2 regions of the Rhodoferax sp. GW821-FHT07G04 genome follow, and region 2 is predicted to be linked to the other one. Evidence: riboswitches for the same ligand, from Rfam matches in the RefSeq annotation. Region 2 holds a riboswitch; the other holds the start of a gene.
What was found. Region 2 has a riboswitch for thiamine pyrophosphate ahead of thiC (phosphomethylpyrimidine synthase ThiC). Riboswitches for the same ligand answer to the same signal wherever they lie in the genome.

Region 1 (10,455 bases), on a different contig from region 2:
TAGCGGCCTATTTTCCAAGTGCCGTTACATCAAACTGATGGTTTTATCCAGTTCGATGGCGGCGTCCAGGGTTTCCAGCAAAGCCTTGCGCACCTTGCGTTTGGTGTTCTTGTGGGCATTCATATTGAGCTTCTTCATCTGCTGGGCCACCTCCACCGCGGCACTGAGCAACTGTTCAGGCGCCACCACCTGGTCCAGGAAACCGGCGGTCACCGCGCCTTGGGGTGTGAACATCTCGGCATTGATGACAGCACGCTGGAAGGCCGGGGTGGTCAGGCGGTCGCGCGCAATGGCGATGCCGACATGGTGCATGGTCATGCCGATCTTGACCTCGTTGAGGCCAATGCTGAAGGGGCCGTCCACGCCAATGCGGTGGTCTGCCGACAAGAGCACGAAGGCGCCCTTGGCCACGGCATGGCCGGGGCAGGCCACGATGATGGGCTGGGGATGGGCCAGCATGCGACGCGCCAAGGTGGAGCCAGCCGCCACCAGATCAATGGCGGCCTGGGGGCCAGCCATCATGACCTTGAGGTCGTAACCCCCACTCAAAATGCCGGGCTGGCCGGTGACGATGACGACGGCACCCGCGGCCTCGGCCTGGTCCAGCCCCCGGTTGAAGCTAGCGATCAGTTCATGTGAAAACGCGTTGACCTTGCCATTGTTCAGGGTCAGCGTGGCGATGCCATCTTCCAGGCTGTAGACAACCAATTCGCTCATGGTGGGGCTCCCGCAGAAATCAAAAAAGCCAGTCTAACCGCACAGCGGTGCGCAGGCTACTGCGGCGCCAATGACTGCAAGGCGTTCAGGCTGGTCTGCAAGCGTTGCTCGGCGGAGCCCGCGATACGCACACAGGGCCAAGCTCCTTGTGCCAGCACCTGCTCAAGCCGCGCATGCACCATGGCACGCGCCTGCACGCCGTCGCGTTGCAGACCGTCGGACACCCAGGGGATGTCAGGCTCCAACAGCAGGGTGGTTGCATAGCGGGCGTGCAGGCCATAGGCCTGCGGGTACAGTGAGGCGTCACCAAACACCACGTCGCTGTAGACGGCGGTCAGCAGGGGGGCGGTGTCGCACAACACCAATGGCAACTGTTCACGTTGGGCGAGGGTGTAGACCTCGGTCTCCTGCCGCAGTTGTTCTTGCAGTATGTGGATCTGCTCTACCTGCAGCGGAGTGCGGCCCTGCTGCAGCGTGAAGCTGCGCAGATACTCCGGCACCCACAGACCGCCCGTGCGATGGGCCAAGGCCTGTGCCAGCGTGGTCTTGCCGGTGCATTCGGCGCCTATCAGGCAAACCAGGCGGGGCTGCATGCCAGTCCAGTCTAAGCCCTAGGCCTTAAAACTCGACAGTGACCCGCGCCCGCACCGTGCGCGGTGTGGATGGGAACAGATAGGTGCCGCCCCAGTACTGGGTGGGTGCCTCACGCCAGTAGTTGCGATCAGTCAGGTTCTCGACATTCAGGCTCCACTGCGTAGCCTTGCCTATGAGGCGGTTTTGGTAGCGCAGGCCGGCATCCAGCTGCCAAGCTGTGGGCAGGCCCACACTGCCGTCCGCGGTCACGGTCTTTCCACTCTCGTGGGTCAGCAATCCACTGAGCGACAGGCCGGGCAAAGACGCAATCTTGTAGTCCGCAAACAGCGACGCCTTGGTCTTGGGCACATTGGTGACCTGTTGCCCCACCAGTGCGGGGTCGACCGCATCGGTGTACTTGGCGTCCAGCAGCAAGAGGCTGGCCTGTAAGGAAAGCTGTTTGTCAACCTGCCCCACCGCCATCAGTTCCACCCCGCGGTGGCGGGCTGTCTTGCCCCCGGCTATGCGCAGCGGCACGCCAGTGGCTGTGGCCTGGTCATCGGCATAGGGCTTGTTGACGCTGAAGGCCGCTGCGGACACCAGAAGGCGCGGATGAGCCTGCCACTTCAGGCCCAGCTCAGTCTGGTCGCTCTTGAGCGCGGGCAACACCTCTCCCGCATTGACAAATTTGCTGGGGCGGTTGGGCACGGCCTCCAACTCGGCGCCTTGCCCCCAAGACGCATACAGCATGGTGCTGGCCGCAGGCGACCACGACAACCCCGCCCAAGGCGTGGTGACGGTTTGGTCGATGGCGATGGCGCGCGAGCCGTCGCTGCGTTCACTGCTGCGATTCAGGTGCGAGGTGCGAAAGCCCACAAAGCTGCGCACACTGGGGCTCAGATCGCTGGACAGAGACGCATAAGCATCGACTGCGCGTTCGCGGCTGTTGGTGTTGAGATCGTTGGCCGAGGCGTCGGCGGGCAGCACGCTCGGCGTGTTGATGTTGGTCGTGCCCACAAAGTTGTAGGCCTGCTTGGGTGCGAGGTCGGTGCGCGCCTGACGGCCGCTCAGGCCCAGGGTCAACTGGTGGACCACGCCAGCTGCCTGCAGTTTGCCCTGCATCCTGGCATCCCAGGCCCAAGTGCTTCGCTCTTCGTTTTCACTGCGGTAGTCGTAAATGTCCACATCCCCATTTCCACAAAGGCCAGGATAGACATAGTTGGCTCCGGTGCTGCAACCATCGGGAAAGGCCAGCCGGTCCTGCACGACGGTGCGCTGTGTGCTCAGGCCCAGATGGGAACTCCAATACGCCGTGATCTGGTGGTCAATGGCGAATTGGGCATTGGTGCTGGTAGCCTCAAAGGGCTGCGACCAGGTTTGGTTGTTAAGGTTCAGACGGGAGTAGTTGCTGGCGGGCAGGGTATCGGCCACACCATCGCCATTGGTGTCCAACAGGCCCAGGCCGGGCACCGAAGGCTGCTTCTTGTGGTGGTATTCCAGATCGGCCGACAGTTTGGTGCGGCTGGTGGCCTGGGTCGCCAGGGCCAGGCTGGCAAACTCACGTTTGCCCTCGGCACGGTCAAACACCGTGCGCAGGTCCTCCGCGGCCAAGTTCACGCGCACACCTACGGCCCCCCAGGCGGTGTTGCTATCGACATGCACCTTGCTGCCGCCATTGCCGTCTCCACCTACCGTGGCGGTGGTGAAGTTGCCGGCCTGTGGCGCCTTGGTAACAAAGTTCACGAGGCCACCGGGCGCTGAGACGCCAGCCTGCATGCCGGCCACGCCTTTGAGCACCTCAATACGCTCTTTGTTTTCCAAGGCGATGGGCGCGTAATTGGACACGGGCAGACCATTGCGCAGGTAATTGTTGCCCTGGTCCAGTAGAAAGCCGCGCACCGACAGGCCTTCGATATAGCCCGTGGTGTTGTAGCTGTCGGCCAGCGATGCATCCAGTTTGATGGCTTGCGACAGGCTGCTGGATGCTGTGGCAGACAGCAGATCGGCGCTCAGCACCGTGATGCTCTGGGGAGTCTGCGCCAAGGTCTGGCCCAGACCGCCGACGTCGGCACGGTCAATGTCCAATACCGGGGCAGACTTGCCGGTGACGGTGACTGCTTGCAGGCTTGGGGAGGCCGTCTGCGCCCAAAGGGGTGCGGCAAGCAGCACGGTCAGCGCGGCGGCGCAGGGGGAAAGTTTTACATTGAGATGGAGCGCCATCGCATATCCTTTTCGTTGTTCGATGGCAGGGATGCAGACAGCAAGGCTATGGGCCGAACGGCGCACCACGGGTGATGGAGCAATCGTTGGCATGTTCTCACCACGCTTCCCTGCGCAAGTATTACCTTGATCAAGTTCCAGGGTGTTATCTCAGCCAACCACCCCAAAAGCAGCCAGCACCCCTAGCGTTTGCAGGTCAGCGGCGAAGGCCGACCCGATAACGCTATTGTAAGCGGCGCCCCTAAAAGGCAGCCTGCGCACAGGGCCATGGGTCAGGTGCGATCTATCTTCCACTCCAGCGCTACGGACGTTGTGGTCTTCACCACACCATCAAAATTGCCCATCTCATCCAGCAGCGTATTCATGCGCAGCGCGGACTCGGCTCGCAGCAGCACCACGTAGTCAAACTCGCCACTGACAGCGCAGAGTTGGCGCACCTCGGGCATGCGGGAGATCTGGCGCACGACCTCGCGGCCGGCCTTGGGTTGGACCGTAATGCCCACAAAGGCTTGCAGACCCATGTCGCGCACATCCTGGCCCAAGCGCACGGTATAGCCGGCGATCACACCTTCGCGCTCCATGCGGCCCAGGCGCGCCAGCACCGTGGTCCGCGCAGTGCCCAACTGGCGAGCCAAGTCAGCTGTGGAGGCACGGGCATTGGCCTGCAAGAGCGCCAACAGGTCACGATCCAGCTGATCGCGCAGGGTGCTGGTGCGCTCCAGTAATGCGCCCGTCGCTGCCGTGCTGGTTTTGACAGTTCTAGACGGCTTCGCGCGGGTACTCATGCTTGGGGATATTTCATATTGACTAAATACTATGACGAATCGTCTGTTTTATCAACCAATTCGTCAAAATGCCTATTTAATTCGTCCGAACCTGCACCTAGACTTCTTTCATCCAAACTTATTAACCAGGAGATTTCCATGCGTGTTGTTCTGATGGGTGCGGGCCACATTGGCCAAACGATTGCCACTTTGTTGTCCGGATCGGGTGACTACCAGGTCAAGGTCGTGGACCGCAGCGAAGAAGCGCTGAAGAAGCTGCGCCACCTGCCATTGGAAGTGGCACAGATCGACACCTCGGACGCCGCCGCTTTGCGCGCCGCGCTCAAAGGTTATGACGCCGTCGTCAACGCCCTGCCCTACCACCTGGCCACGATGGCTGCAGCCCAAGCGCTGGAGGCCGGCTGCCACTACTTTGACCTGACCGAAGACGTGGCCGCCACCCGCGAGATCATGCGCATGGCCGAAGGTGCCAAGACCGCCTTCATGCCCCAATGCGGCCTGGCACCCGGCTTCATTGGCATCGTGGCCCACCACCTGAGCAAGAAGTTCAGCAAGCTACACGAAGTGAAGATGCGCGTGGGCGCACTGCCCGCCTTCCCCACCAATTCATTGAAATACAACCTGACCTGGAGCGTGGACGGCCTGATCAACGAATACTGCCACCCTTGCGAAGCGATTCGCGACGGCGAAATCATCGAAGTGCTGCCGCTGGAAGGCATGGAGCATTTCTCGCTGGATGGCACCGAGTACGAGGCCTTCAACACCTCCGGCGGCCTGGGCACGCTGTGCGAGACCCTGAAGGGCAAAGTCAATACACTGGACTACAAGACCGTGCGCTACCCCGGCCACTGCGACATCATGAAGATGCTGTTGCAAGAGCTGGGTATGAAACATGACCAGGAAACGCTGAAGGACATTCTGCGCAAGTCCATCCCGCTGACCATGCAGGACGTGGTGCTGGTGTTTGTGACCGTCAGCGGCGAGCGCGACGGCCACCTGGTGCAGGAAGTTTTTGCCCGCAAGATCTTTGCGGACCGCGACGAAAAGGCCCCGCTGAGCGCCATCCAGATCACCACCGCCGCCGGCATCTGCGCGGCTGTCGATCTGTTCCGTGAGGGCAAATTGCCGCAATCTGGTTTCATCCGCCAAGAACAGGTAGAGTTGCCAGCTTTCCTGGCCAACCGCTTTGGCAAGGCGTACCAACAGTCGCGCCAAGTTGAGTCCATCGGTTAAGCCTGCCGTTTTTACCGCTTACGGAGACACCATGTCCAATCCCCATGATTCCATCCAAACCCTGCTGACGCGCCTGGGTGTGTCCGCCACTGCCTATACGGGTGGTGCGCTGGCATCCCGCTCACCCATCGACGGCGCAAACCTGGGCCAAGTGCACGAAACCGCCTTGACCGAAGTGGCGGCTGTCATCGGCCGCGCGCACGCCGCGCACCAAAGCTGGCGCTCCGTGCCCGCACCGCAACGCGGTGAACTGGTGCGTCTGCTCGGTGAAGAGCTGCGCGAACACAAGCAGGCACTGGGCACGCTGGTGTCGCTGGAGGCCGGCAAGGTCCTGTCCGAAGGACTGGGCGAAGTGCAAGAGATGATCGACATATGCGATTTCGCCGTGGGCCTGTCGCGCCAGCTGTACGGCCTGACCATTGCGTCCGAGCGGCCCGGTCACCGCATGATGGAAACCTGGCATCCGCTGGGTGTGGTGGGTGTGATCACCGCGTTCAACTTCCCCGTGGCTGTGTGGGCGTGGAATGCCGCCTTGGCCCTGGTTTGCGGCGACACCGTGGTGTGGAAGCCGTCCGAGAAGACTCCGCTGTGCGCGCTGGCCGTGCAGGCCGTGTTTGACCGTGCGTGCCAACGTTTTGGTGCGGACCGCACGGCCAACCTGTCGCAATTGGTGATGGGTCGCGCAGACGTGGGTCAAGCCCTGGTCGACGACACCAAGGTCGCTCTCGTATCGGCCACCGGCAGCACCCGCATGGGCCAGGCTGTGGGTCCACGCGTGGCGGCACGCTTTGGCCGCAGCCTGCTGGAACTGGGTGGCAACAACGCCATCATCGTGGCGCCGTCTGCCGACCTGGACATGGCCGTGCGTGCCGTGGCCTTCGCCGCAGCCGGCACCGCGGGCCAGCGTTGCACTACCGCTCGCCGCCTGATCGTCCACAAGTCAGTCCATGCGGACCTGGTCTCGCGGCTGACCCGCGCCTTTGCCAGCTTCAAGATCGGCTCGCCACTGGAAGAGGGCACGCTGGTCGGCCCGCTGATCGACGGTGCCGCATTTGATGCCATGCAGTCTGCGCTAGAGCAGGCCAAGGCCCAAGGCGGTGTGGTGGCCGGCGGTGAACGTGCCTTGCAGGACCGTTTCCCCAACGCTTTCTATGTGCGCCCGGCCCTGGTGCAGATGCCCGCGCAGACCGAGGTGGTGCGCCACGAGACCTTTGTGCCCATCCTGTATGTGCTGCAGTACAGCGAGCTGTCTGAAGCCATTGCGTTGAACAACGATGTGCCCCAGGGTCTGTCGTCGTCCATCTTCACGACCGATGTGCGCGAGGCCGAGCAGTTCATGTCGGCAGCGGGCTCCGACTGCGGTATTGCCAATGTCAACATCGGCACTTCGGGCGCCGAAATTGGTGGTGCCTTTGGTGGCGAGAAGCAGACCGGCGGCGGCCGTGAATCGGGCTCGGATGCGTGGAAAGCCTATATGCGCCGCGCGACCAATACGGTCAACTACTCGCGGGAATTGCCGCTGGCACAGGGCGTGCGTTTCGACCTGGGCTAAGGAACAAGCTGGCGTGCTCGCTACGTAGCGAGCACGCCACCGGCGCTGTCCAACCCCAGCAAACCGCCGTCCACCCCTCCGATACACCGGTCTGTCCATTGGGCCTGGTAGTCCGCGTTATGCTTGCGGGCTTACCAACACCAAAGGTAGCCATGAACCGGTTGATATCCAGAACCATCATCCAGCCGGCACTGGGCGCACTGCTGATCGCAGTGGGGTCTGTGTGCTGTGCCATCGAGAACCCGAGCGCGCCCGTTGCGCCAGTCAAAGAAGTTCGCGAAACACTGCACAGCGTCACGCTCACTGACCCCTACCGCTATTTAGAGAGCGTAAAAAACCCCGAGGTGCAGACCTGGTACAAAGGCCAAGGCGAATATGCCCGTGCCACACTGGACCGCATTGCCGGCCGCGATGCGCTGGAGAAGCGCATCACGGAGTTGACCTCGGCCAACGGTGACGCCATCAGCAGCCTCATCCGCCTGCAGGGTGACAGAGTCTTTTACCTCAAGCGCCCCAAGGGCGAACGCCAATACAAGCTGGCCATGCGCCTGGGCCTGCAAGGCGCCGAACGCATTCTGGTCGACCCGGAACTGGAAGCCAAACGCACCGGCGTGCCGCATGCCGTCAACTACTTCCGGCCGTCGTGGGACGGCAAGTATGTGGCCTATGGCATGTCAGCTGGCGGCTCGGAAGATGCGTCCCTCTACGTGCTGGAGATCGCCACCGGCAAGACGATGGGCCAGCCCATTCCCCGCGTACACGAAGGTCTGGTGCATTGGCTGCCGGACAGCCACTCGCTGACCTTCAACCAGCTCAAAGCATCCACACCGGGCGAACCCGAAAGCGAAACCTATCTGGACAGCCGCGTGATGTGGCTGAAGGTCGGCGCCACGAACGCACAAGCCGTGTTCGGCCCCACGGTGACAACCCAGTTGGGACTGGCGCGCTTGGACGTCGCGTCCATCCAATTTGCGACGGCCAGTCCCTGGATGATTGCGCGCACCACCGACACCACGTTGCCTGAAGGCTTGCTGTTCGTGGCCCGCACCTCGGATCTGGGCAAGCCCCATACCGTGTGGACCCGGATCTCAGGCTACCAGGACAAGATCGAGGCCATAGACCTGCGTGGCGACTACCTGTATTTCATGACCCATGCCAATGCCCCCCGCAAGCGGATCATGAAACTGGACCTGCGCAAACCGCGTTTGCAGAATGCGGTGGAAGTAGCCACCGCCCCCGCCGACGGCGTGCTGGAGGATTTCACGCTGACACGCGACGCCCTCATTGCATCGGTACGCCAAGGCACAGAAATCGTTCCACGCCGCTACCGCGATGGCAATACGCAAGGCGAATCCATACCCATGCCCTTCAAAGGGGCCGCCACCGTCAGCCGTGACCTGGCACATGCCTACACCGATGTGCTGTACACCTTGAGCGGGTGGACCCAGACACCGCGGAGTTTTGTGCTCCAGGGCGATGTCTCGGTCGACACAGGCCTGCATACCACTCCAGCCTTGCCGCATCCGCCCGACGTGGAAGTGGTGAACGTGGAAGTACCCAGCCACGATGGTGCACTCGTCCCCATGACCCTGCTCTACAAGAAGGGGCTCAAGCGGGATGGCAGCAACCCGACCCTGCTCAACGCCTATGGCGCCTATGGGCATTCCATCACCGCGGGCTTCTCCGCTGCGCGCCTGGCCTGGATCGAGCAAGGTGGGGTGCTGGCACTGGCCAATGTGCGCGGCAGCGGTGTACATGGTGACACCTGGTACCGCGCGGGCCAAAAGGCCACAAAGTCCAACACCTGGAAAGATGGCGTGACCTGTGCCGAGTACCTGATCGCACAAGGCTATGCGACGCCGAAGACCTTGGCCGTCATGGGCACCAGCGCGGGCGGTATTTTTGTGGGTCGCACGGTCACCACGGCGCCGCAATTGTTTGCTGCGGCCATCTTTGATGTGGGCGTCATGGATGCCGTGCGTGCGGAAGACAGCGCCAATGGCATTACCAATATTTCCGAATTTGGTAGCTTTGCCAACGCCAAGGAATTTCCGGCATTGCTGGAGATGAGCACCTACCACCACATCGTGGACGGCACGCCCTACCCGGCCGTACTCTTAGTGCATGGCATGAATGACCCCCGTGTCGATGTATGGCACAGCGGCAAGGCTGCAGCACGCCTGCAAGCCGCTTCCAGCAGCCACAAGCCCGTGCTGCTGCGCCTGGACATGCAAGCCGGCCATGGCATGGGCAGCACCGCCACCCAGCGCAATGCCATGTCCGCCGATATCTACAGCTTCCTGCTGTGGCAAATGGGCAAGACCACCCTCAAGGAGTGATGAACGTGAATACGCCTACCAAGACCCAACTGGCCATAGCCTGCATCGCCCTGGCAGCGTGCCAGGCAGCCATCGCAGCCAAACCACCCACCGTCAGCCAGGCCGACATCATCAAGCAGTCGGCCCCCAGCGATTGGCGCAAGCTCGAACCGGAGAACACACTGGTCATGGAGATCAATGGCCAGTCCGTGATTCTGGAACTGGCACCGCGCTTTGCGCCCAAGCATGCCGCCAATATCCGCACGCTGACCCGCGAGGGCTACTACACCGGCTCCGCGGTGGTGCGCGTGCAAGATAACTACGTCACCCAGTGGGCTGATCCTGCAGACGACGAAAAAGAGAAGGAAAAGCTCAAACCCCTGGGCACGGCCCTGGCCGAATTGCCGGCTGAGTTCTCGATTCCGTTCAAAGGTTTGCCCATCACCAAGTTCACCGACCCCGATGGCTGGGCGCCGGTCAGCGGTTTTGTAGACGGCATGCCGGTGGCTGCCGACCCGGCGAAGAACAAAGCCTGGTTGGCACACTGCTATGGCGTCGTGGGCGCAGCGCGCAGCACCAAGCCCGACAGCAGCAACGGTACCAGCCTGTATGCCATCAACGGCCAGGCACCACGGGCCTTGGACCTGAACATCACCGTGGTAGGCCGCGTCGTCAAGGGCATGGATGTGTTGTCCTCCATGCCGCGCGGTCCCGGCCCCATGGGCTTTTACGACAAGCCGGAGGCCTACATCCCCATCACCCGTGCGCGCATGCTGGCGGACATTCCCGCCGCCGAGCAACCCAACATCGAAATCATGCGCACGGACACCGCCACCTGGCGCTCGCTGGTGGAAGCCAGCCGCCACGCCATTGGGGGTTGGGCCGTGCGCAGTGCCTTGCACAGCAACATCTGCAACCGCAGCGTACCCACACGCCCCATTCCAAAGGACGGCACACCATGACAGCAGCATCCGCTTTGGCGTCGTTGAACGCCACCTTCAAGCGCCTGCACCACTACAGCCATCTGGCATCCATCGCCAGTTGGGACCAAGCAGCC
Region 2 (10,455 bases):
GCGACCGCGATGGCGATGGCACGGTGGAAGTCATCATCAAGCACGTCTACATCGAGCGGCGCATGATCCCGCTCAATATCTACCTGCAAGAGGCCTTTGATGCCGGCGGTGCCACTGCAGCCGACCAAAGCCTGGCGGCGGTGCGTGCCCGCGAGCAGATCGAGCGCGGTGTCGTCGAGTACGGTAACGCCATCAAGGACCTGGTGGCCGCCAATATCTTCCCTGGCGACATGCTATGGAAGAACTTCGGCATCACCCGCCACGGCAAGGTCGTGTTCTACGACTATGACGAGATCGAATACATCACCGACTGCAACTTCCGCACCGTCCCCCCGCCGCGCAACGAAGAAGACGAAATGTCCGGCGAGGTCTGGTACAGCGTGGGCCCCAAGGACGTGTTTCCCGAAACCTTCGGCCCCTTCCTGCTGGGCAATCCGGCGGTGCGCAGCATCTTCATGCAGCACCACGCCGACTTGCTGGAGGCCTCGTTCTGGCAAAGCCACAAGGACCGCATCCAGGCGGGCCATGTGCACGATGTGTTTCCGTATGACAAGGAGAAGCGGTTCAAGCCGCCACACAGCTAACACGGACGACAATGCGATAGATAACGGTTTCAGTCTCTCGCCACGCAAGGAACAGCATGCCCCATCTGACCATCGAATACTCCAACAATCTGCCACAGTTCAACGCCGAAGGCGCTTTGATGGCGTTGAACCAGGCGCTGATGGCGTCCGGTCAGTTTGAGGAAGTTGACATCAAGAGCCGAGCCGTTCGACTCAGCAATTTTCTGGTGGGCACATCAACGGCGGACCGTGCTTTTGTCCATGCGAAGTTGGCGATATTGAGCGGACGTTCGATTGAGATCAAACAAGAACTTTCGAAGAGCTTGCTGAGTGCGCTGAATGGCGTGTGTGCCTGGCCATCAACTCTGCAGGTTCAGCTCTGCGTTGAAGTGCAGGAGATCGAGCGCCAGTCTTACGCCAAGATGAGCGTTGGATAGCCCATGGCAAGCACCTCTCGCCTGCACGGGCTCTTCCTGGCCAATGCCACCGTCCTCATCACGCACCAGATAGACGCCGCCTTCTGGCGCGAGTGGGAGTTGTTTCGGATTCCCGGTGGCAACCAGATGAACTTGCTGCTCAACATTCCCATCATCGCGCTGGTGCTGTATGCGCACAACCGCGTAGTGGCCAATATTCAAGCTGGGATGTTTTTCTACAAGCTGCTGGCGGCCTTGGGTTTCCTGACCTGCGCCATCCACTCTGGTTTCTTTTTGGTTGGTAGCACGGCGTTTGTCCAACCCATGTCGATATTGCTGCTGGTCGCCACGTTTGTCCTTTCTGTATGGCAATTGCTTGCCGTGCGAGGTATGGGCAAACTGGCGGCGCCAGTGCGGCAATGACGCCAATACCGGTGTTAACTGAATTCACAAACAGTAACTCTTCGTAAGACGCCGCACACCCCGGCCTCATCCATTTACAGAGCCTTGCATTCAGCCCTCATAACATCGCATGATGATGGCGATGAACGGCGTGTCGGGAAGCGTGCCTCGCACGGAAGGCGCCCGCTGCAAGAGGAGTACTGCCATGCGCATTCGAAACAGCTATTGGGCCATGCTGGGCCAAGATATCAGCAGTGCCCCCGATACCTTCGCGCGGGTGCGTGGGGCGATGCTCGCGCTGATGGAAAAGCACTGCCCCGACAACGCCGATCTGCGCCATAGGGTCACCTTTGCTACCGACATTGACACCCTGTGGTACTTGCGTTCCAACCTGTTGGCCGCCCTGGCTGCGAGGCAGGGCGAGACGGTGGCGCGGGATTACATCTCGCAGGTCACCCTTTTGTTTCAGGAGCGGCAGCCAGGTGGAGCACTGAGGAACCAGCCCTGACTGGGGCAACGACCGGTTTGTCGTACACTCCGCCTTGCCCGGGGTGCGCAGTGGTTGCGCTGAGATGGATTCCGAACCCGCGAACTTGATCTGGTTGATACCAGCGTAAGAAGTGCACAGCCGCCAATGGCCCAGAACCGTCCAGGCGGCGCCTTTTCACAGTTTGCGGGGCAGGTGCCTTTTGTCTTCGGGTGATGACGATTACCTCAGGAGACATTCCAATGAACGCACCCGACAAGCTAGCCCAGTTCATCCGCCTCACCCGCGAACCGCTTCCCGCTTCCACCAAACGCTACCTGCCAGGCAGCCGCCCCGACATCCAGGTGCCGGTGCGCGAGATCTTGCAAAGCAATGGCGAGGCCGTCACGGTTTACGACACCTCCGGCCCCTACACCGACCCGCGTGCCGAGATCGATGTGCGCCAGGGCCTGCCGCTGGTGCGCCAGGGCTGGGTTGCCGAACGCGGCGACACCGAAGTCTACGAGGGCCGCAAGCCCTACGCATTGGACGACGGCCTGAAGCACGGCGAGACCGATGCGCTGGCCGCACTGCGCGCCCAGGCCGCCGGCCTGCAGCGCCAGCCGCGCCGGGCCAAGGCGGGCGGCAACGTGACGCAGATGCACTACGCACGCAAGGGCATCATCACGCCCGAGATGGAATACGTGGCCCTGCGCGAGAACCAGAAGCTGACCTGGATGGAGCAGTACCTGGGCAATGCCGAGCGCGAGGCACGTCTGGCGGGCAATAGCTTCGGCGCCAGCATCCCCAAGGTCATGACGCCGGAGTTTGTGCGCGACGAGGTGGCCCGCGGCCGCGCCATCATCCCCGCCAACATCAACCACACCGAGCTGGAGCCCATGGCCATAGGCCGCAACTTCCTGGTGAAGATCAACGCCAACATCGGCAACTCGGCTGTCACCTCCAGTATTGAGGAAGAGGTGGAAAAACTGGTCTGGTCCATCCGCTGGGGCGCAGACACCGTCATGGATTTGTCCACCGGCAGAAACATCCACACCACGCGCGACTGGATCGTGCGCAACTCACCGGTGCCCATCGGCACCGTGCCCATCTACCAGGCGCTGGAGAAGGTGGGGGGCATTGCCGAAGACCTGACCTGGGACATCTTCCGCGACACGCTGATCGAGCAGGCCGAGCAGGGCGTGGACTACTTCACCATCCACGCCGGTGTGCGCCTGCCCTTCATCCACCTGACCGCGAACCGCGTGACCGGTATCGTGTCGCGCGGCGGCTCCATCCTGGCCAAGTGGTGCATTGCCCACCACAAAGAGAACTTCCTGTACACGCACTTCGACGAGATCTGCGAAATCATGAAGGCCTATGACGTGAGCTTCTCGTTGGGTGACGGTTTGCGCCCTGGCTCGGGCGCTGATGCCAACGACGAGGCCCAGTTCGCCGAACTGCGCACGCTGGGCGAGCTGACACAAAAGGCCTGGGCGCAAGACGTGCAGGTCATGATCGAAGGCCCTGGCCACGTGCCCATGCACATGGTGCAGGCCAATATGACCGAGCAGCTCAAGCACTGCGGCGAGGCGCCGTTCTATACCCTGGGCCCGCTGACCACCGACATCGCACCGGGCTACGACCACATCACCAGCGGCATTGGCGCGGCGATGATCGGCTGGTTCGGCACGGCCATGCTGTGCTACGTGACACCCAAGGAACACCTGGGCCTGCCCGACCGCAACGATGTGAAGACCGGCATCATCACCTACAAGATCGCCGCCCACGCGGCCGATGTGGCCAAGGGCCACCCGGGTGCGCGGGCACGGGATGACGCGTTGAGCAAGGCACGTTTTGAATTCCGCTGGATGGACCAGTTCAACCTCTCGCTGGACCCCGACACCGCGCGCGACTTCCACGACGAAACCCTGCCCAAGGACAGCTCCAAGGTCGCGCACTTTTGCAGCATGTGCGGCCCCAAGTTCTGTTCGATGAAAATCACGCAAGAGGTGCGTGAGTACGCCAAGGCCAAGGGCGTCAGCGAAGAGCAGGCGCTGGACGCCGGCATGGAGGCCATGTCGGACTCGTTCAAAAAAGCGGGCGGCGAAATCTACATCCCCATCACCAAGGCCTGACCGAGCCAGGAGAGTCGATATGCACATTGGCATTGCAGGAGCGGGTTTGCTAGGCCGCCTGCTGGCGCTGGAACTCAGCCGCGCCGGGCACCGGGTCGATGTGTTCGACCCGGCCAAGGGCCCTGGGCCTAACGCCGAGTCAGGCTCTGAGGCCGCAGCCTGGACAGCGGCGGGCATGCTGAGCCCGGTGGCCGAACTCGAGTGCGCCGACGAGCGCGTGTTTGCCTGGGGCCTGCGCTCCTGCTACCTGTGGCCGTCCATCGTGCACGGCCTGGGTGAGCCGGTGGCGCTCAGCCTGCAAGGCAGCCTGCTGCTGGCCCACCGGGGCGATGCCGGTGCGGCCCAGCGCGTGGTCAGCCTGCTGCAGGCCAAGGCCGGTGCGCCCTACCAGCCCGAGCTGCTGGACGCCAAACGCCTGGCCGAGTTGGAGCCATCCATCCAGGGCCCGGCCCTGAGCTGGCTGCTGCCTTGCGAGGGCCAGATCCACACCGTGCAGGCCATGCAGGCATTGGCCGCGCAGGGCACGCGCCAGGGTACGCATTGGCACTGGAACACGGTGGTGGAGGGGGCCGCCGCGGGTGAACTGCAGGTGCGCCTGAGCAAGGGCGGCGCGCATGGGGCCGAGAGCCTGCGCTTTGACCATGTGTTCGACGTGCGCGGTCTGGGTGCGCGCCCGCAGCTACCGGTGCGCGGTGTGCGCGGCGAGGTGTTCTGGCTGCACGCGCCGGGTATTCAGCTCAGCCGCTCGGTGCGGTTGGTGCATCCGCGGCACACGGTCTACATCGTGCCCCGCCCCGACGACATCCTGGTGGTGGGCGCCAGCGAGATCGAGAGCGAGGACCGCTCGCCAGTGTCGCTGCGCAGCACGCTGGAGCTGCTGAGCGCCGCGCACAGCGTGATCCCCGAGCTGGCCGAGGCCCGCGTCGTTCACTCCGAGGCCAACCTGCGGCCGGCCCTGCCCAACAACCTGCCGCTCTTGACGCGCGATAAGGGCATCACACGCATCAACGGCCTGTACCGCCACGGCTGGCTGGTGGCACCGGCCATGGTGGAAGAGGCACTGGCCGGGGGCTTGCAATGAGCGCATCCGCAGCCACCGTGTCGCAGACCCTCACCGTGGTGGTCAACGGCACCACGCAGACCACCGCCGCGCGAACCTTGGCAGAGTGGGTGGAGCAGCAGGGCCACAGCCCCAACGCCGTGGCCACCGCATTGAACAGCCAGTTTGTGCCACGCGCTTTGCGGGCCGCGCAGACGCTGGCGGATGGTGACGCCATCGTCACGTTCCAACCGATTGAAGGAGGTTAGTCCTGTGGACACGAGCAACAGCACAAACCCGGGCTACAACCCGTCCGATACCTGGACCCTGGGTGGGCGCACGCTGCAGAGCCGCTTTCTGCTGGGCACGGCGGGCTATCCATCGCCCGCCATCCTGCAGCAGGCCATTGCCGCATCGGGCGCGCAGGTGGTCACCGTGGGGCTGCGCCGCCAGGTCGCTGCCGGCGCTAGCGCCGCGGCCGAGGGCGATTTCTTCGGCACCATCAAGGCCACCGGCGCCCACCTGCTGCCCAATACGGCCGGCTGCCGCACGGCGCGCGAGGCCATTACGCTGGCGCAGATGGCGCGCGAGCTGTTTGACACGCACTGGGTCAAGCTGGAAGTGGTGGGAGATGCGCACACGCTGCAGCCCGACCCGTTCGAACTAGTGGACGCGGCCCGCCAACTGGTCAAGGACGGCTTTGAAGTCTTCCCCTACTGCACCGATGACCTGGTCAGCTGCCAGCGCCTGCTGGACGTGGGCTGCAATATCCTGATGCCCTGGGGCGCGCCCATTGGCTCCGGCCAGGGCCTGGTCAACCCCGGCGCGCTGCGCACGCTGCGCGCACGCCTGCCCGGTGTGCCGCTGATCGTGGATGCCGGCATAGGCTCACCGGCGGACGCCGTGCAGGCCATGGAGCTGGGGCTGGACGGCGTGCTCCTCAATACCGCCGTGGCCAAGGCGCTGAACCCGGTGCGCATGGCGCGCGCGTTTGGCTTGGGAATCCGCGCCGGACGGCTGGCCTACGAGGCCGGCGTCATGGCCAAGCAGGACATGGCAGTAGCATCCACGCCGGTAGCGGGTTACCCCATATTGCTATGAAATCAGAAGCGCATCACATAGATTCGACGAGGGCTAGCGCCCCATTTGGCAATGGTGCTTCTGGCGGAAAAGAGTCGGCACGGCCCATCGTCTGGAGCATTGCCGGGTCCGACAGCGGCGGTGGCGCAGGCCTGCAGGCTGATCTGAAGGCCTTGGCGGCATTCGGGGTGCATGGTTGCACGGCGGTGGCCGCCATCACCGCGCAAAACTCGGTGGTGGTGACGCAGGTGGAGCCGGTGCGCGCCGAGTTGCTGGACGCCCAATTGGCGGCACTGGCGCAAGACATGCCACCCGCAGCGATCAAGACCGGCCTGCTGGGCAGTGTGGACAACATTCGCGTGGTCTGCCGCTGGGTGGACCGCCTGCGCGCCCAGGGCCATGCCGTGCCGCTGGTTGTGGACCCGGTGCTGGGTGCCAGCACCGGCGCGGGCTTTGCCGACGACGCCATCGTGCAGGCCTATGTGCAGGAGCTGCTGCCGCGCGCCACGCTGGTCACCCCCAACCGCGCAGAGGCGCAGCGCTTGCTGGCGGCCCTGCAGCCGGGATTTGACGGCGCCGATGCAGAGGCTATGGCCCGCGCGCTGGCCCAGCGTGCCAACCCGCCCGTGGCCGTGGTCATAACCGGTGGCGATGCCGCGCAGCACGAGGGCGTCGCCAGCGACTGGCTCAGCAGCCCGCAGGCCAACGCCTGGCTCAGCCTGCCGCGCATGGACACCGCGCACCAGCACGGCACCGGCTGCACCTTTGCATCCACGGCCGCTGCTGCGCTGGCCAGCGGCTACTGTGTGGCCGATGCCGTGGTGCTGGCCAAGATGACCACCACCCACGCGCTGCGGCACGGCTATGCAGCGGGTGCTGGGGCCGGGCCGGTTAGCGCACAAGCGGACTTTGCGCAGCAGATTGCCAACCTGCCGGCGCTGTCGCCCCATGCCAATGCTCTCCAAGCGAGTGGCCGCAGCGGCGAGGCGGTAGATCCCCCCGCCTTTCGCACGCTCAGAGACCCACGCCTGGGCGTCTATGCCGTCGTCGACAGTGCCGCCTGGGTGCGCCGCGTGCTGGCCGCCGGTATACGCACGGTGCAGTTGCGCATCAAAGACCCCCACGAGCCGACGCTGGAGGCGCAGGTGCGCGAGTCCATCGCGCTGGCCAACGCCACGCCCGGCGCCCAACTGTTCATCAACGACCACTGGCAGCTCGCACTGCGCCTGGGCGCCTATGGTGTGCACCTGGGTCAGGAAGACCTGGACACGGTGGACCTGGGTGCCCTGCGCCAGGCCGGCGTGCGCCTGGGGCTTAGCACCCACAGCTATTGGGAGGTGGCCCGCGCCTGGGCCCTGCGCCCGTCCTACATCGCCTGCGGACCCATCTTCGCAACACAGAGCAAGGACATGCCGTGGATTCCCCAGGGGCTGGACAACCTGCGCTACTGGGCCGGCGTGCTGCCGGTGCCGGTGGTTGGCATTGCGGGTATTGATGCGGGCAATATCGCCGAGGTTGCGGCCCAGGGCGTGGCCAGCGCGGCGGTGATCACGGCGATCACCCGTGCGGCCGACCCCGAAGACGCGTGCTCTACGCTGATGGCGGAGTTTGCGCGGGGGCAGCAGCGCAGTAGAGCGGTGCTGCCGCTGCAGGCCAAGCCTACGCTGTAGGCGCGGCCTTCACTACGCCCGCGCCGTAGCCGCTTTGGCCGCCACCGTCTCCAGCACGGTCAGATAGGCTTTGGCCTCGCTGGCGATGGCGTGGTCGGGGAAGCGCCCCAGCACGGAGCGTATGAGGGCCGCGGCCTTGTCGTGTTGGCGCATCTTCTCGCTCATCAGCTTGGCGCCCATGAACAGTACGGCGGGCAAGTCCGGGTGCTGGGGGAAGCGCTTGTCAAACCCCTTCAGTAGCTTGACGGCCAGGGCTGCCTCGCGCATGTCCAGCGCTGCTTGTGCGGTGGGCAACACCACATCACCGTCGGCGACCACAAACTCGGGGTCAATGGCCAGCAGCTTGCCCAAGGCCACCACCGCTTGCTTGCCCTGCTGGGCGCGCACCAATGCCGTCAACCACTGTTGACCATGGGCGGTGGTGGCTGCAGGGTCACCTTGCTGCACATACAAGGCATGTAAGCGTGTGTTGAGCGCGGGGTCGTAGCGGTCGTAGCGCATGTGGTCCTTGACCTCGGCAATCGCTTCCTTGACGTTGCCCTCTTTGAGCAGTGCATGGATTTTGCGTTCGAAGGGATCGGCCGGGGCCACACCGTGGATGGCCACATTGGCAGAGCCCGCGCGGGCGATGGCCTTGGCGCCGCCTGCTTGGCGGTGGTCGTCAAAGTCGACTTCCACATCCAGGTTGAGCTCCTGGTGGAACTGGTACAGGGTGTAGCCCATCATCGCAAACAGCACCAGACCCAGATAGGTTGCCAAGGCCATCTCCAGCGGAAAGCCCAGTCCCATCGGCCAATTCTGGCCAGCCGACATGGCCAGTTGGCGAGCACCGGCAATGGACAGGAAGAAGGCCCACAACGCAAAGTAGGCGCTGCCTATGGATTGGATGAAATAGAAGACCAGCGCAGGGTTCAGGGCTTTGAAGAATTTGTCCTCCAGCGCGATGACGATGGCGGCCGACGGCAGCATCAGGCTCAGCAGGACCATGACACCCCAGTACCACGCGGGCTGGAGCTTGAACCACAGCGGGTCGGTGAAGCTGGGTTTGCCCGCTTCCAGCATCTCGGCACGGCTGGGGCCGCTATCGGGTCTGGCAACCTCCGGCAGGGCGCTGGGCAGCGGTGGCAGCGCCGCGGCTTGGCCCGCCTCTTGCGGGCCGTCGTCATCGCCGTCGGTGGAGGGTGGGGCGCTTTGACCGCCGACCGGAGCACGCGCGATGCTGCTCATGTGTCTGTCGTACTCTTCCTGCTCCAGGCGACGAGCCTCTATTTCCTGGGCATGGGCGGCCTTGTAGCGTTCCAGAACACGGTCCTGCACAGCGGTGTTTTTGGCGATACGTGCGTCCAGCGCACTATTGCCCAGGTTGATGCCCACCGTAATGAAGAGCGCGATCACCAGGCCCAGCTTGGCGGGGCGTTTTTCCGGCCCCCACAGGGAGTGGTCGACCGAATGCCCTTCAAACCGGCCCTTGGCAAACAACTCCAGCACATTGAAGGCATAGCGCAGTCCCAGATAGACCAGAAACCCCTTGAAGACCAGTCCGAAGCCGCCCAGTACAAAGCCTGCGACCGCGCTCGCCACAACGATGCAGGCCATGAAGATCAGGGGGCCGAAGCGAAACGGAAACAGAAAGAAGAACGGCAACTTGTGCCAGAAGGGCGTGATGGCCGCCTGCTTGTACTGGATCGTCAACTCTTCGGACATGCGCAAATCCCCCTGCGTTGGTGTGAGCCCTGGTACCGGTGATGTGCCGCTGATGTGACAGGTGCGGCGGATCGACCGTGAAGATTATCCGGCAAGTCCAGGCGGGCGATTGGTGTCGCCTCGCACGCTGTCTGGCGCATCCAGTGCGTCAATGCACGCCACCATCTGTTCCCTGCAACGCTCCATCAGCGCCGGCATATCGTCCAGCGTCATCCCCGTCGTCGGCATGGGCGGCAGGGCGCGTATGCGCAGCGGGCCGCTGTGCCAACGGTTCAACCGCATCGTGCGCTTGTAGTTGCTGCAGCAGATGGGCACGATGGGCACACCGGCGGTGATGGCCATCTGGAACGCGCCCTTCTTGAACGGCAGCAGGCCTTGGCCCAGGTTGCGCGTGCCTTCGGGGAAGACCCAGATGGACGTGTCTTTGTGCAGCAGCGTGTCGGTGGTTTTCAGCATCGCGGCCTTGGCCTTGATGGCGTTGCCGCGCTCGATCAGCACATTGCCGGCCAGCCAGTAGATTTGGCCAAAGATGGGAATCCAGCGCAGGCTGGTCTTGCCGATGGTCACGGTGCGGCGCGGCACCACACTGCCCAGGACGTAGAGATCAAAGTTGGATTGGTGGTTGACGACGATGACACAGGGACTGCTCAGCCTGCGCAGTTCATCCACCTGCAGCTCGGTCTGCAAACCCAGGAAGCGCAGCGCCGGCAGCGAATACACGCGCCCAAAGATGCGGCTGTTGTCGGGATTGAAGGGGCGCAGCAGACCCAAAGTCAGGTTGATGGCGCCGGCCACCAGAAAGTGGAGGCCCAATAAGAAAAACCGCACGGTGACTAGCATGGCGACAAAAAGAAAAGTGCGGTGATCGCGTGAGGAATGAAGGGCTTATGAAGTGGGGCACTCGGCCAGATTGACACTATCCAGCGCACGCACCAGTTGCCCCAATTTACGCTGGCCCTGGACCAGCGTGGAACTGG

Region 1: linked by a shared signal. The riboswitch ahead of AC07OO_RS04945 (TonB-dependent siderophore receptor) and the one ahead of thiC (phosphomethylpyrimidine synthase ThiC) in region 2 are both predicted to bind thiamine pyrophosphate.

What each region holds. Positions count from the first base shown of each region.
Region 1 is NZ_JBWKQD010000001.1:1,066,435-1,076,889, forward strand. It holds gene AC07OO_RS04935 (crotonase/enoyl-CoA hydratase family protein) at 25-717, opposite strand; gene AC07OO_RS04940 (AAA family ATPase) at 774-1,310, opposite strand; gene AC07OO_RS04945 (TonB-dependent siderophore receptor) at 1,336-3,510, opposite strand; TPP riboswitch at 3,601-3,704, opposite strand; gene AC07OO_RS04950 (Lrp/AsnC family transcriptional regulator) at 3,783-4,295, opposite strand; gene AC07OO_RS04955 (saccharopine dehydrogenase family protein) at 4,434-5,528, shown strand; gene amaB (L-piperidine-6-carboxylate dehydrogenase) at 5,560-7,080, shown strand; gene AC07OO_RS04965 (prolyl oligopeptidase family serine peptidase) at 7,233-9,419, shown strand; gene AC07OO_RS04970 (peptidylprolyl isomerase) at 9,425-10,360, shown strand; gene AC07OO_RS04975 (carboxypeptidase M32) at 10,357-10,455, shown strand, end outside.
Region 2 is NZ_JBWKQD010000002.1:792,150-802,604, reverse strand. It holds gene aceK (bifunctional isocitrate dehydrogenase kinase/phosphatase) at 1-584, shown strand, start outside; gene AC07OO_RS12880 (5-carboxymethyl-2-hydroxymuconate Delta-isomerase) at 641-1,000, shown strand; gene AC07OO_RS12875 (DUF6713 family protein) at 1,004-1,402, shown strand; gene AC07OO_RS12870 (hypothetical protein) at 1,587-1,889, shown strand; TPP riboswitch at 1,919-2,019, shown strand; gene thiC (phosphomethylpyrimidine synthase ThiC) at 2,111-3,985, shown strand; gene AC07OO_RS12860 (FAD-dependent oxidoreductase) at 4,005-5,066, shown strand; gene thiS (sulfur carrier protein ThiS) at 5,063-5,293, shown strand; gene AC07OO_RS12850 (thiazole synthase) at 5,298-6,125, shown strand; gene thiD (bifunctional hydroxymethylpyrimidine kinase/phosphomethylpyrimidine kinase) at 6,122-7,774, shown strand; gene AC07OO_RS12840 (tetratricopeptide repeat protein) at 7,787-9,478, opposite strand; gene AC07OO_RS12835 (lysophospholipid acyltransferase family protein) at 9,563-10,318, opposite strand; gene AC07OO_RS12830 (SEL1-like repeat protein) at 10,364-10,455, opposite strand, start outside.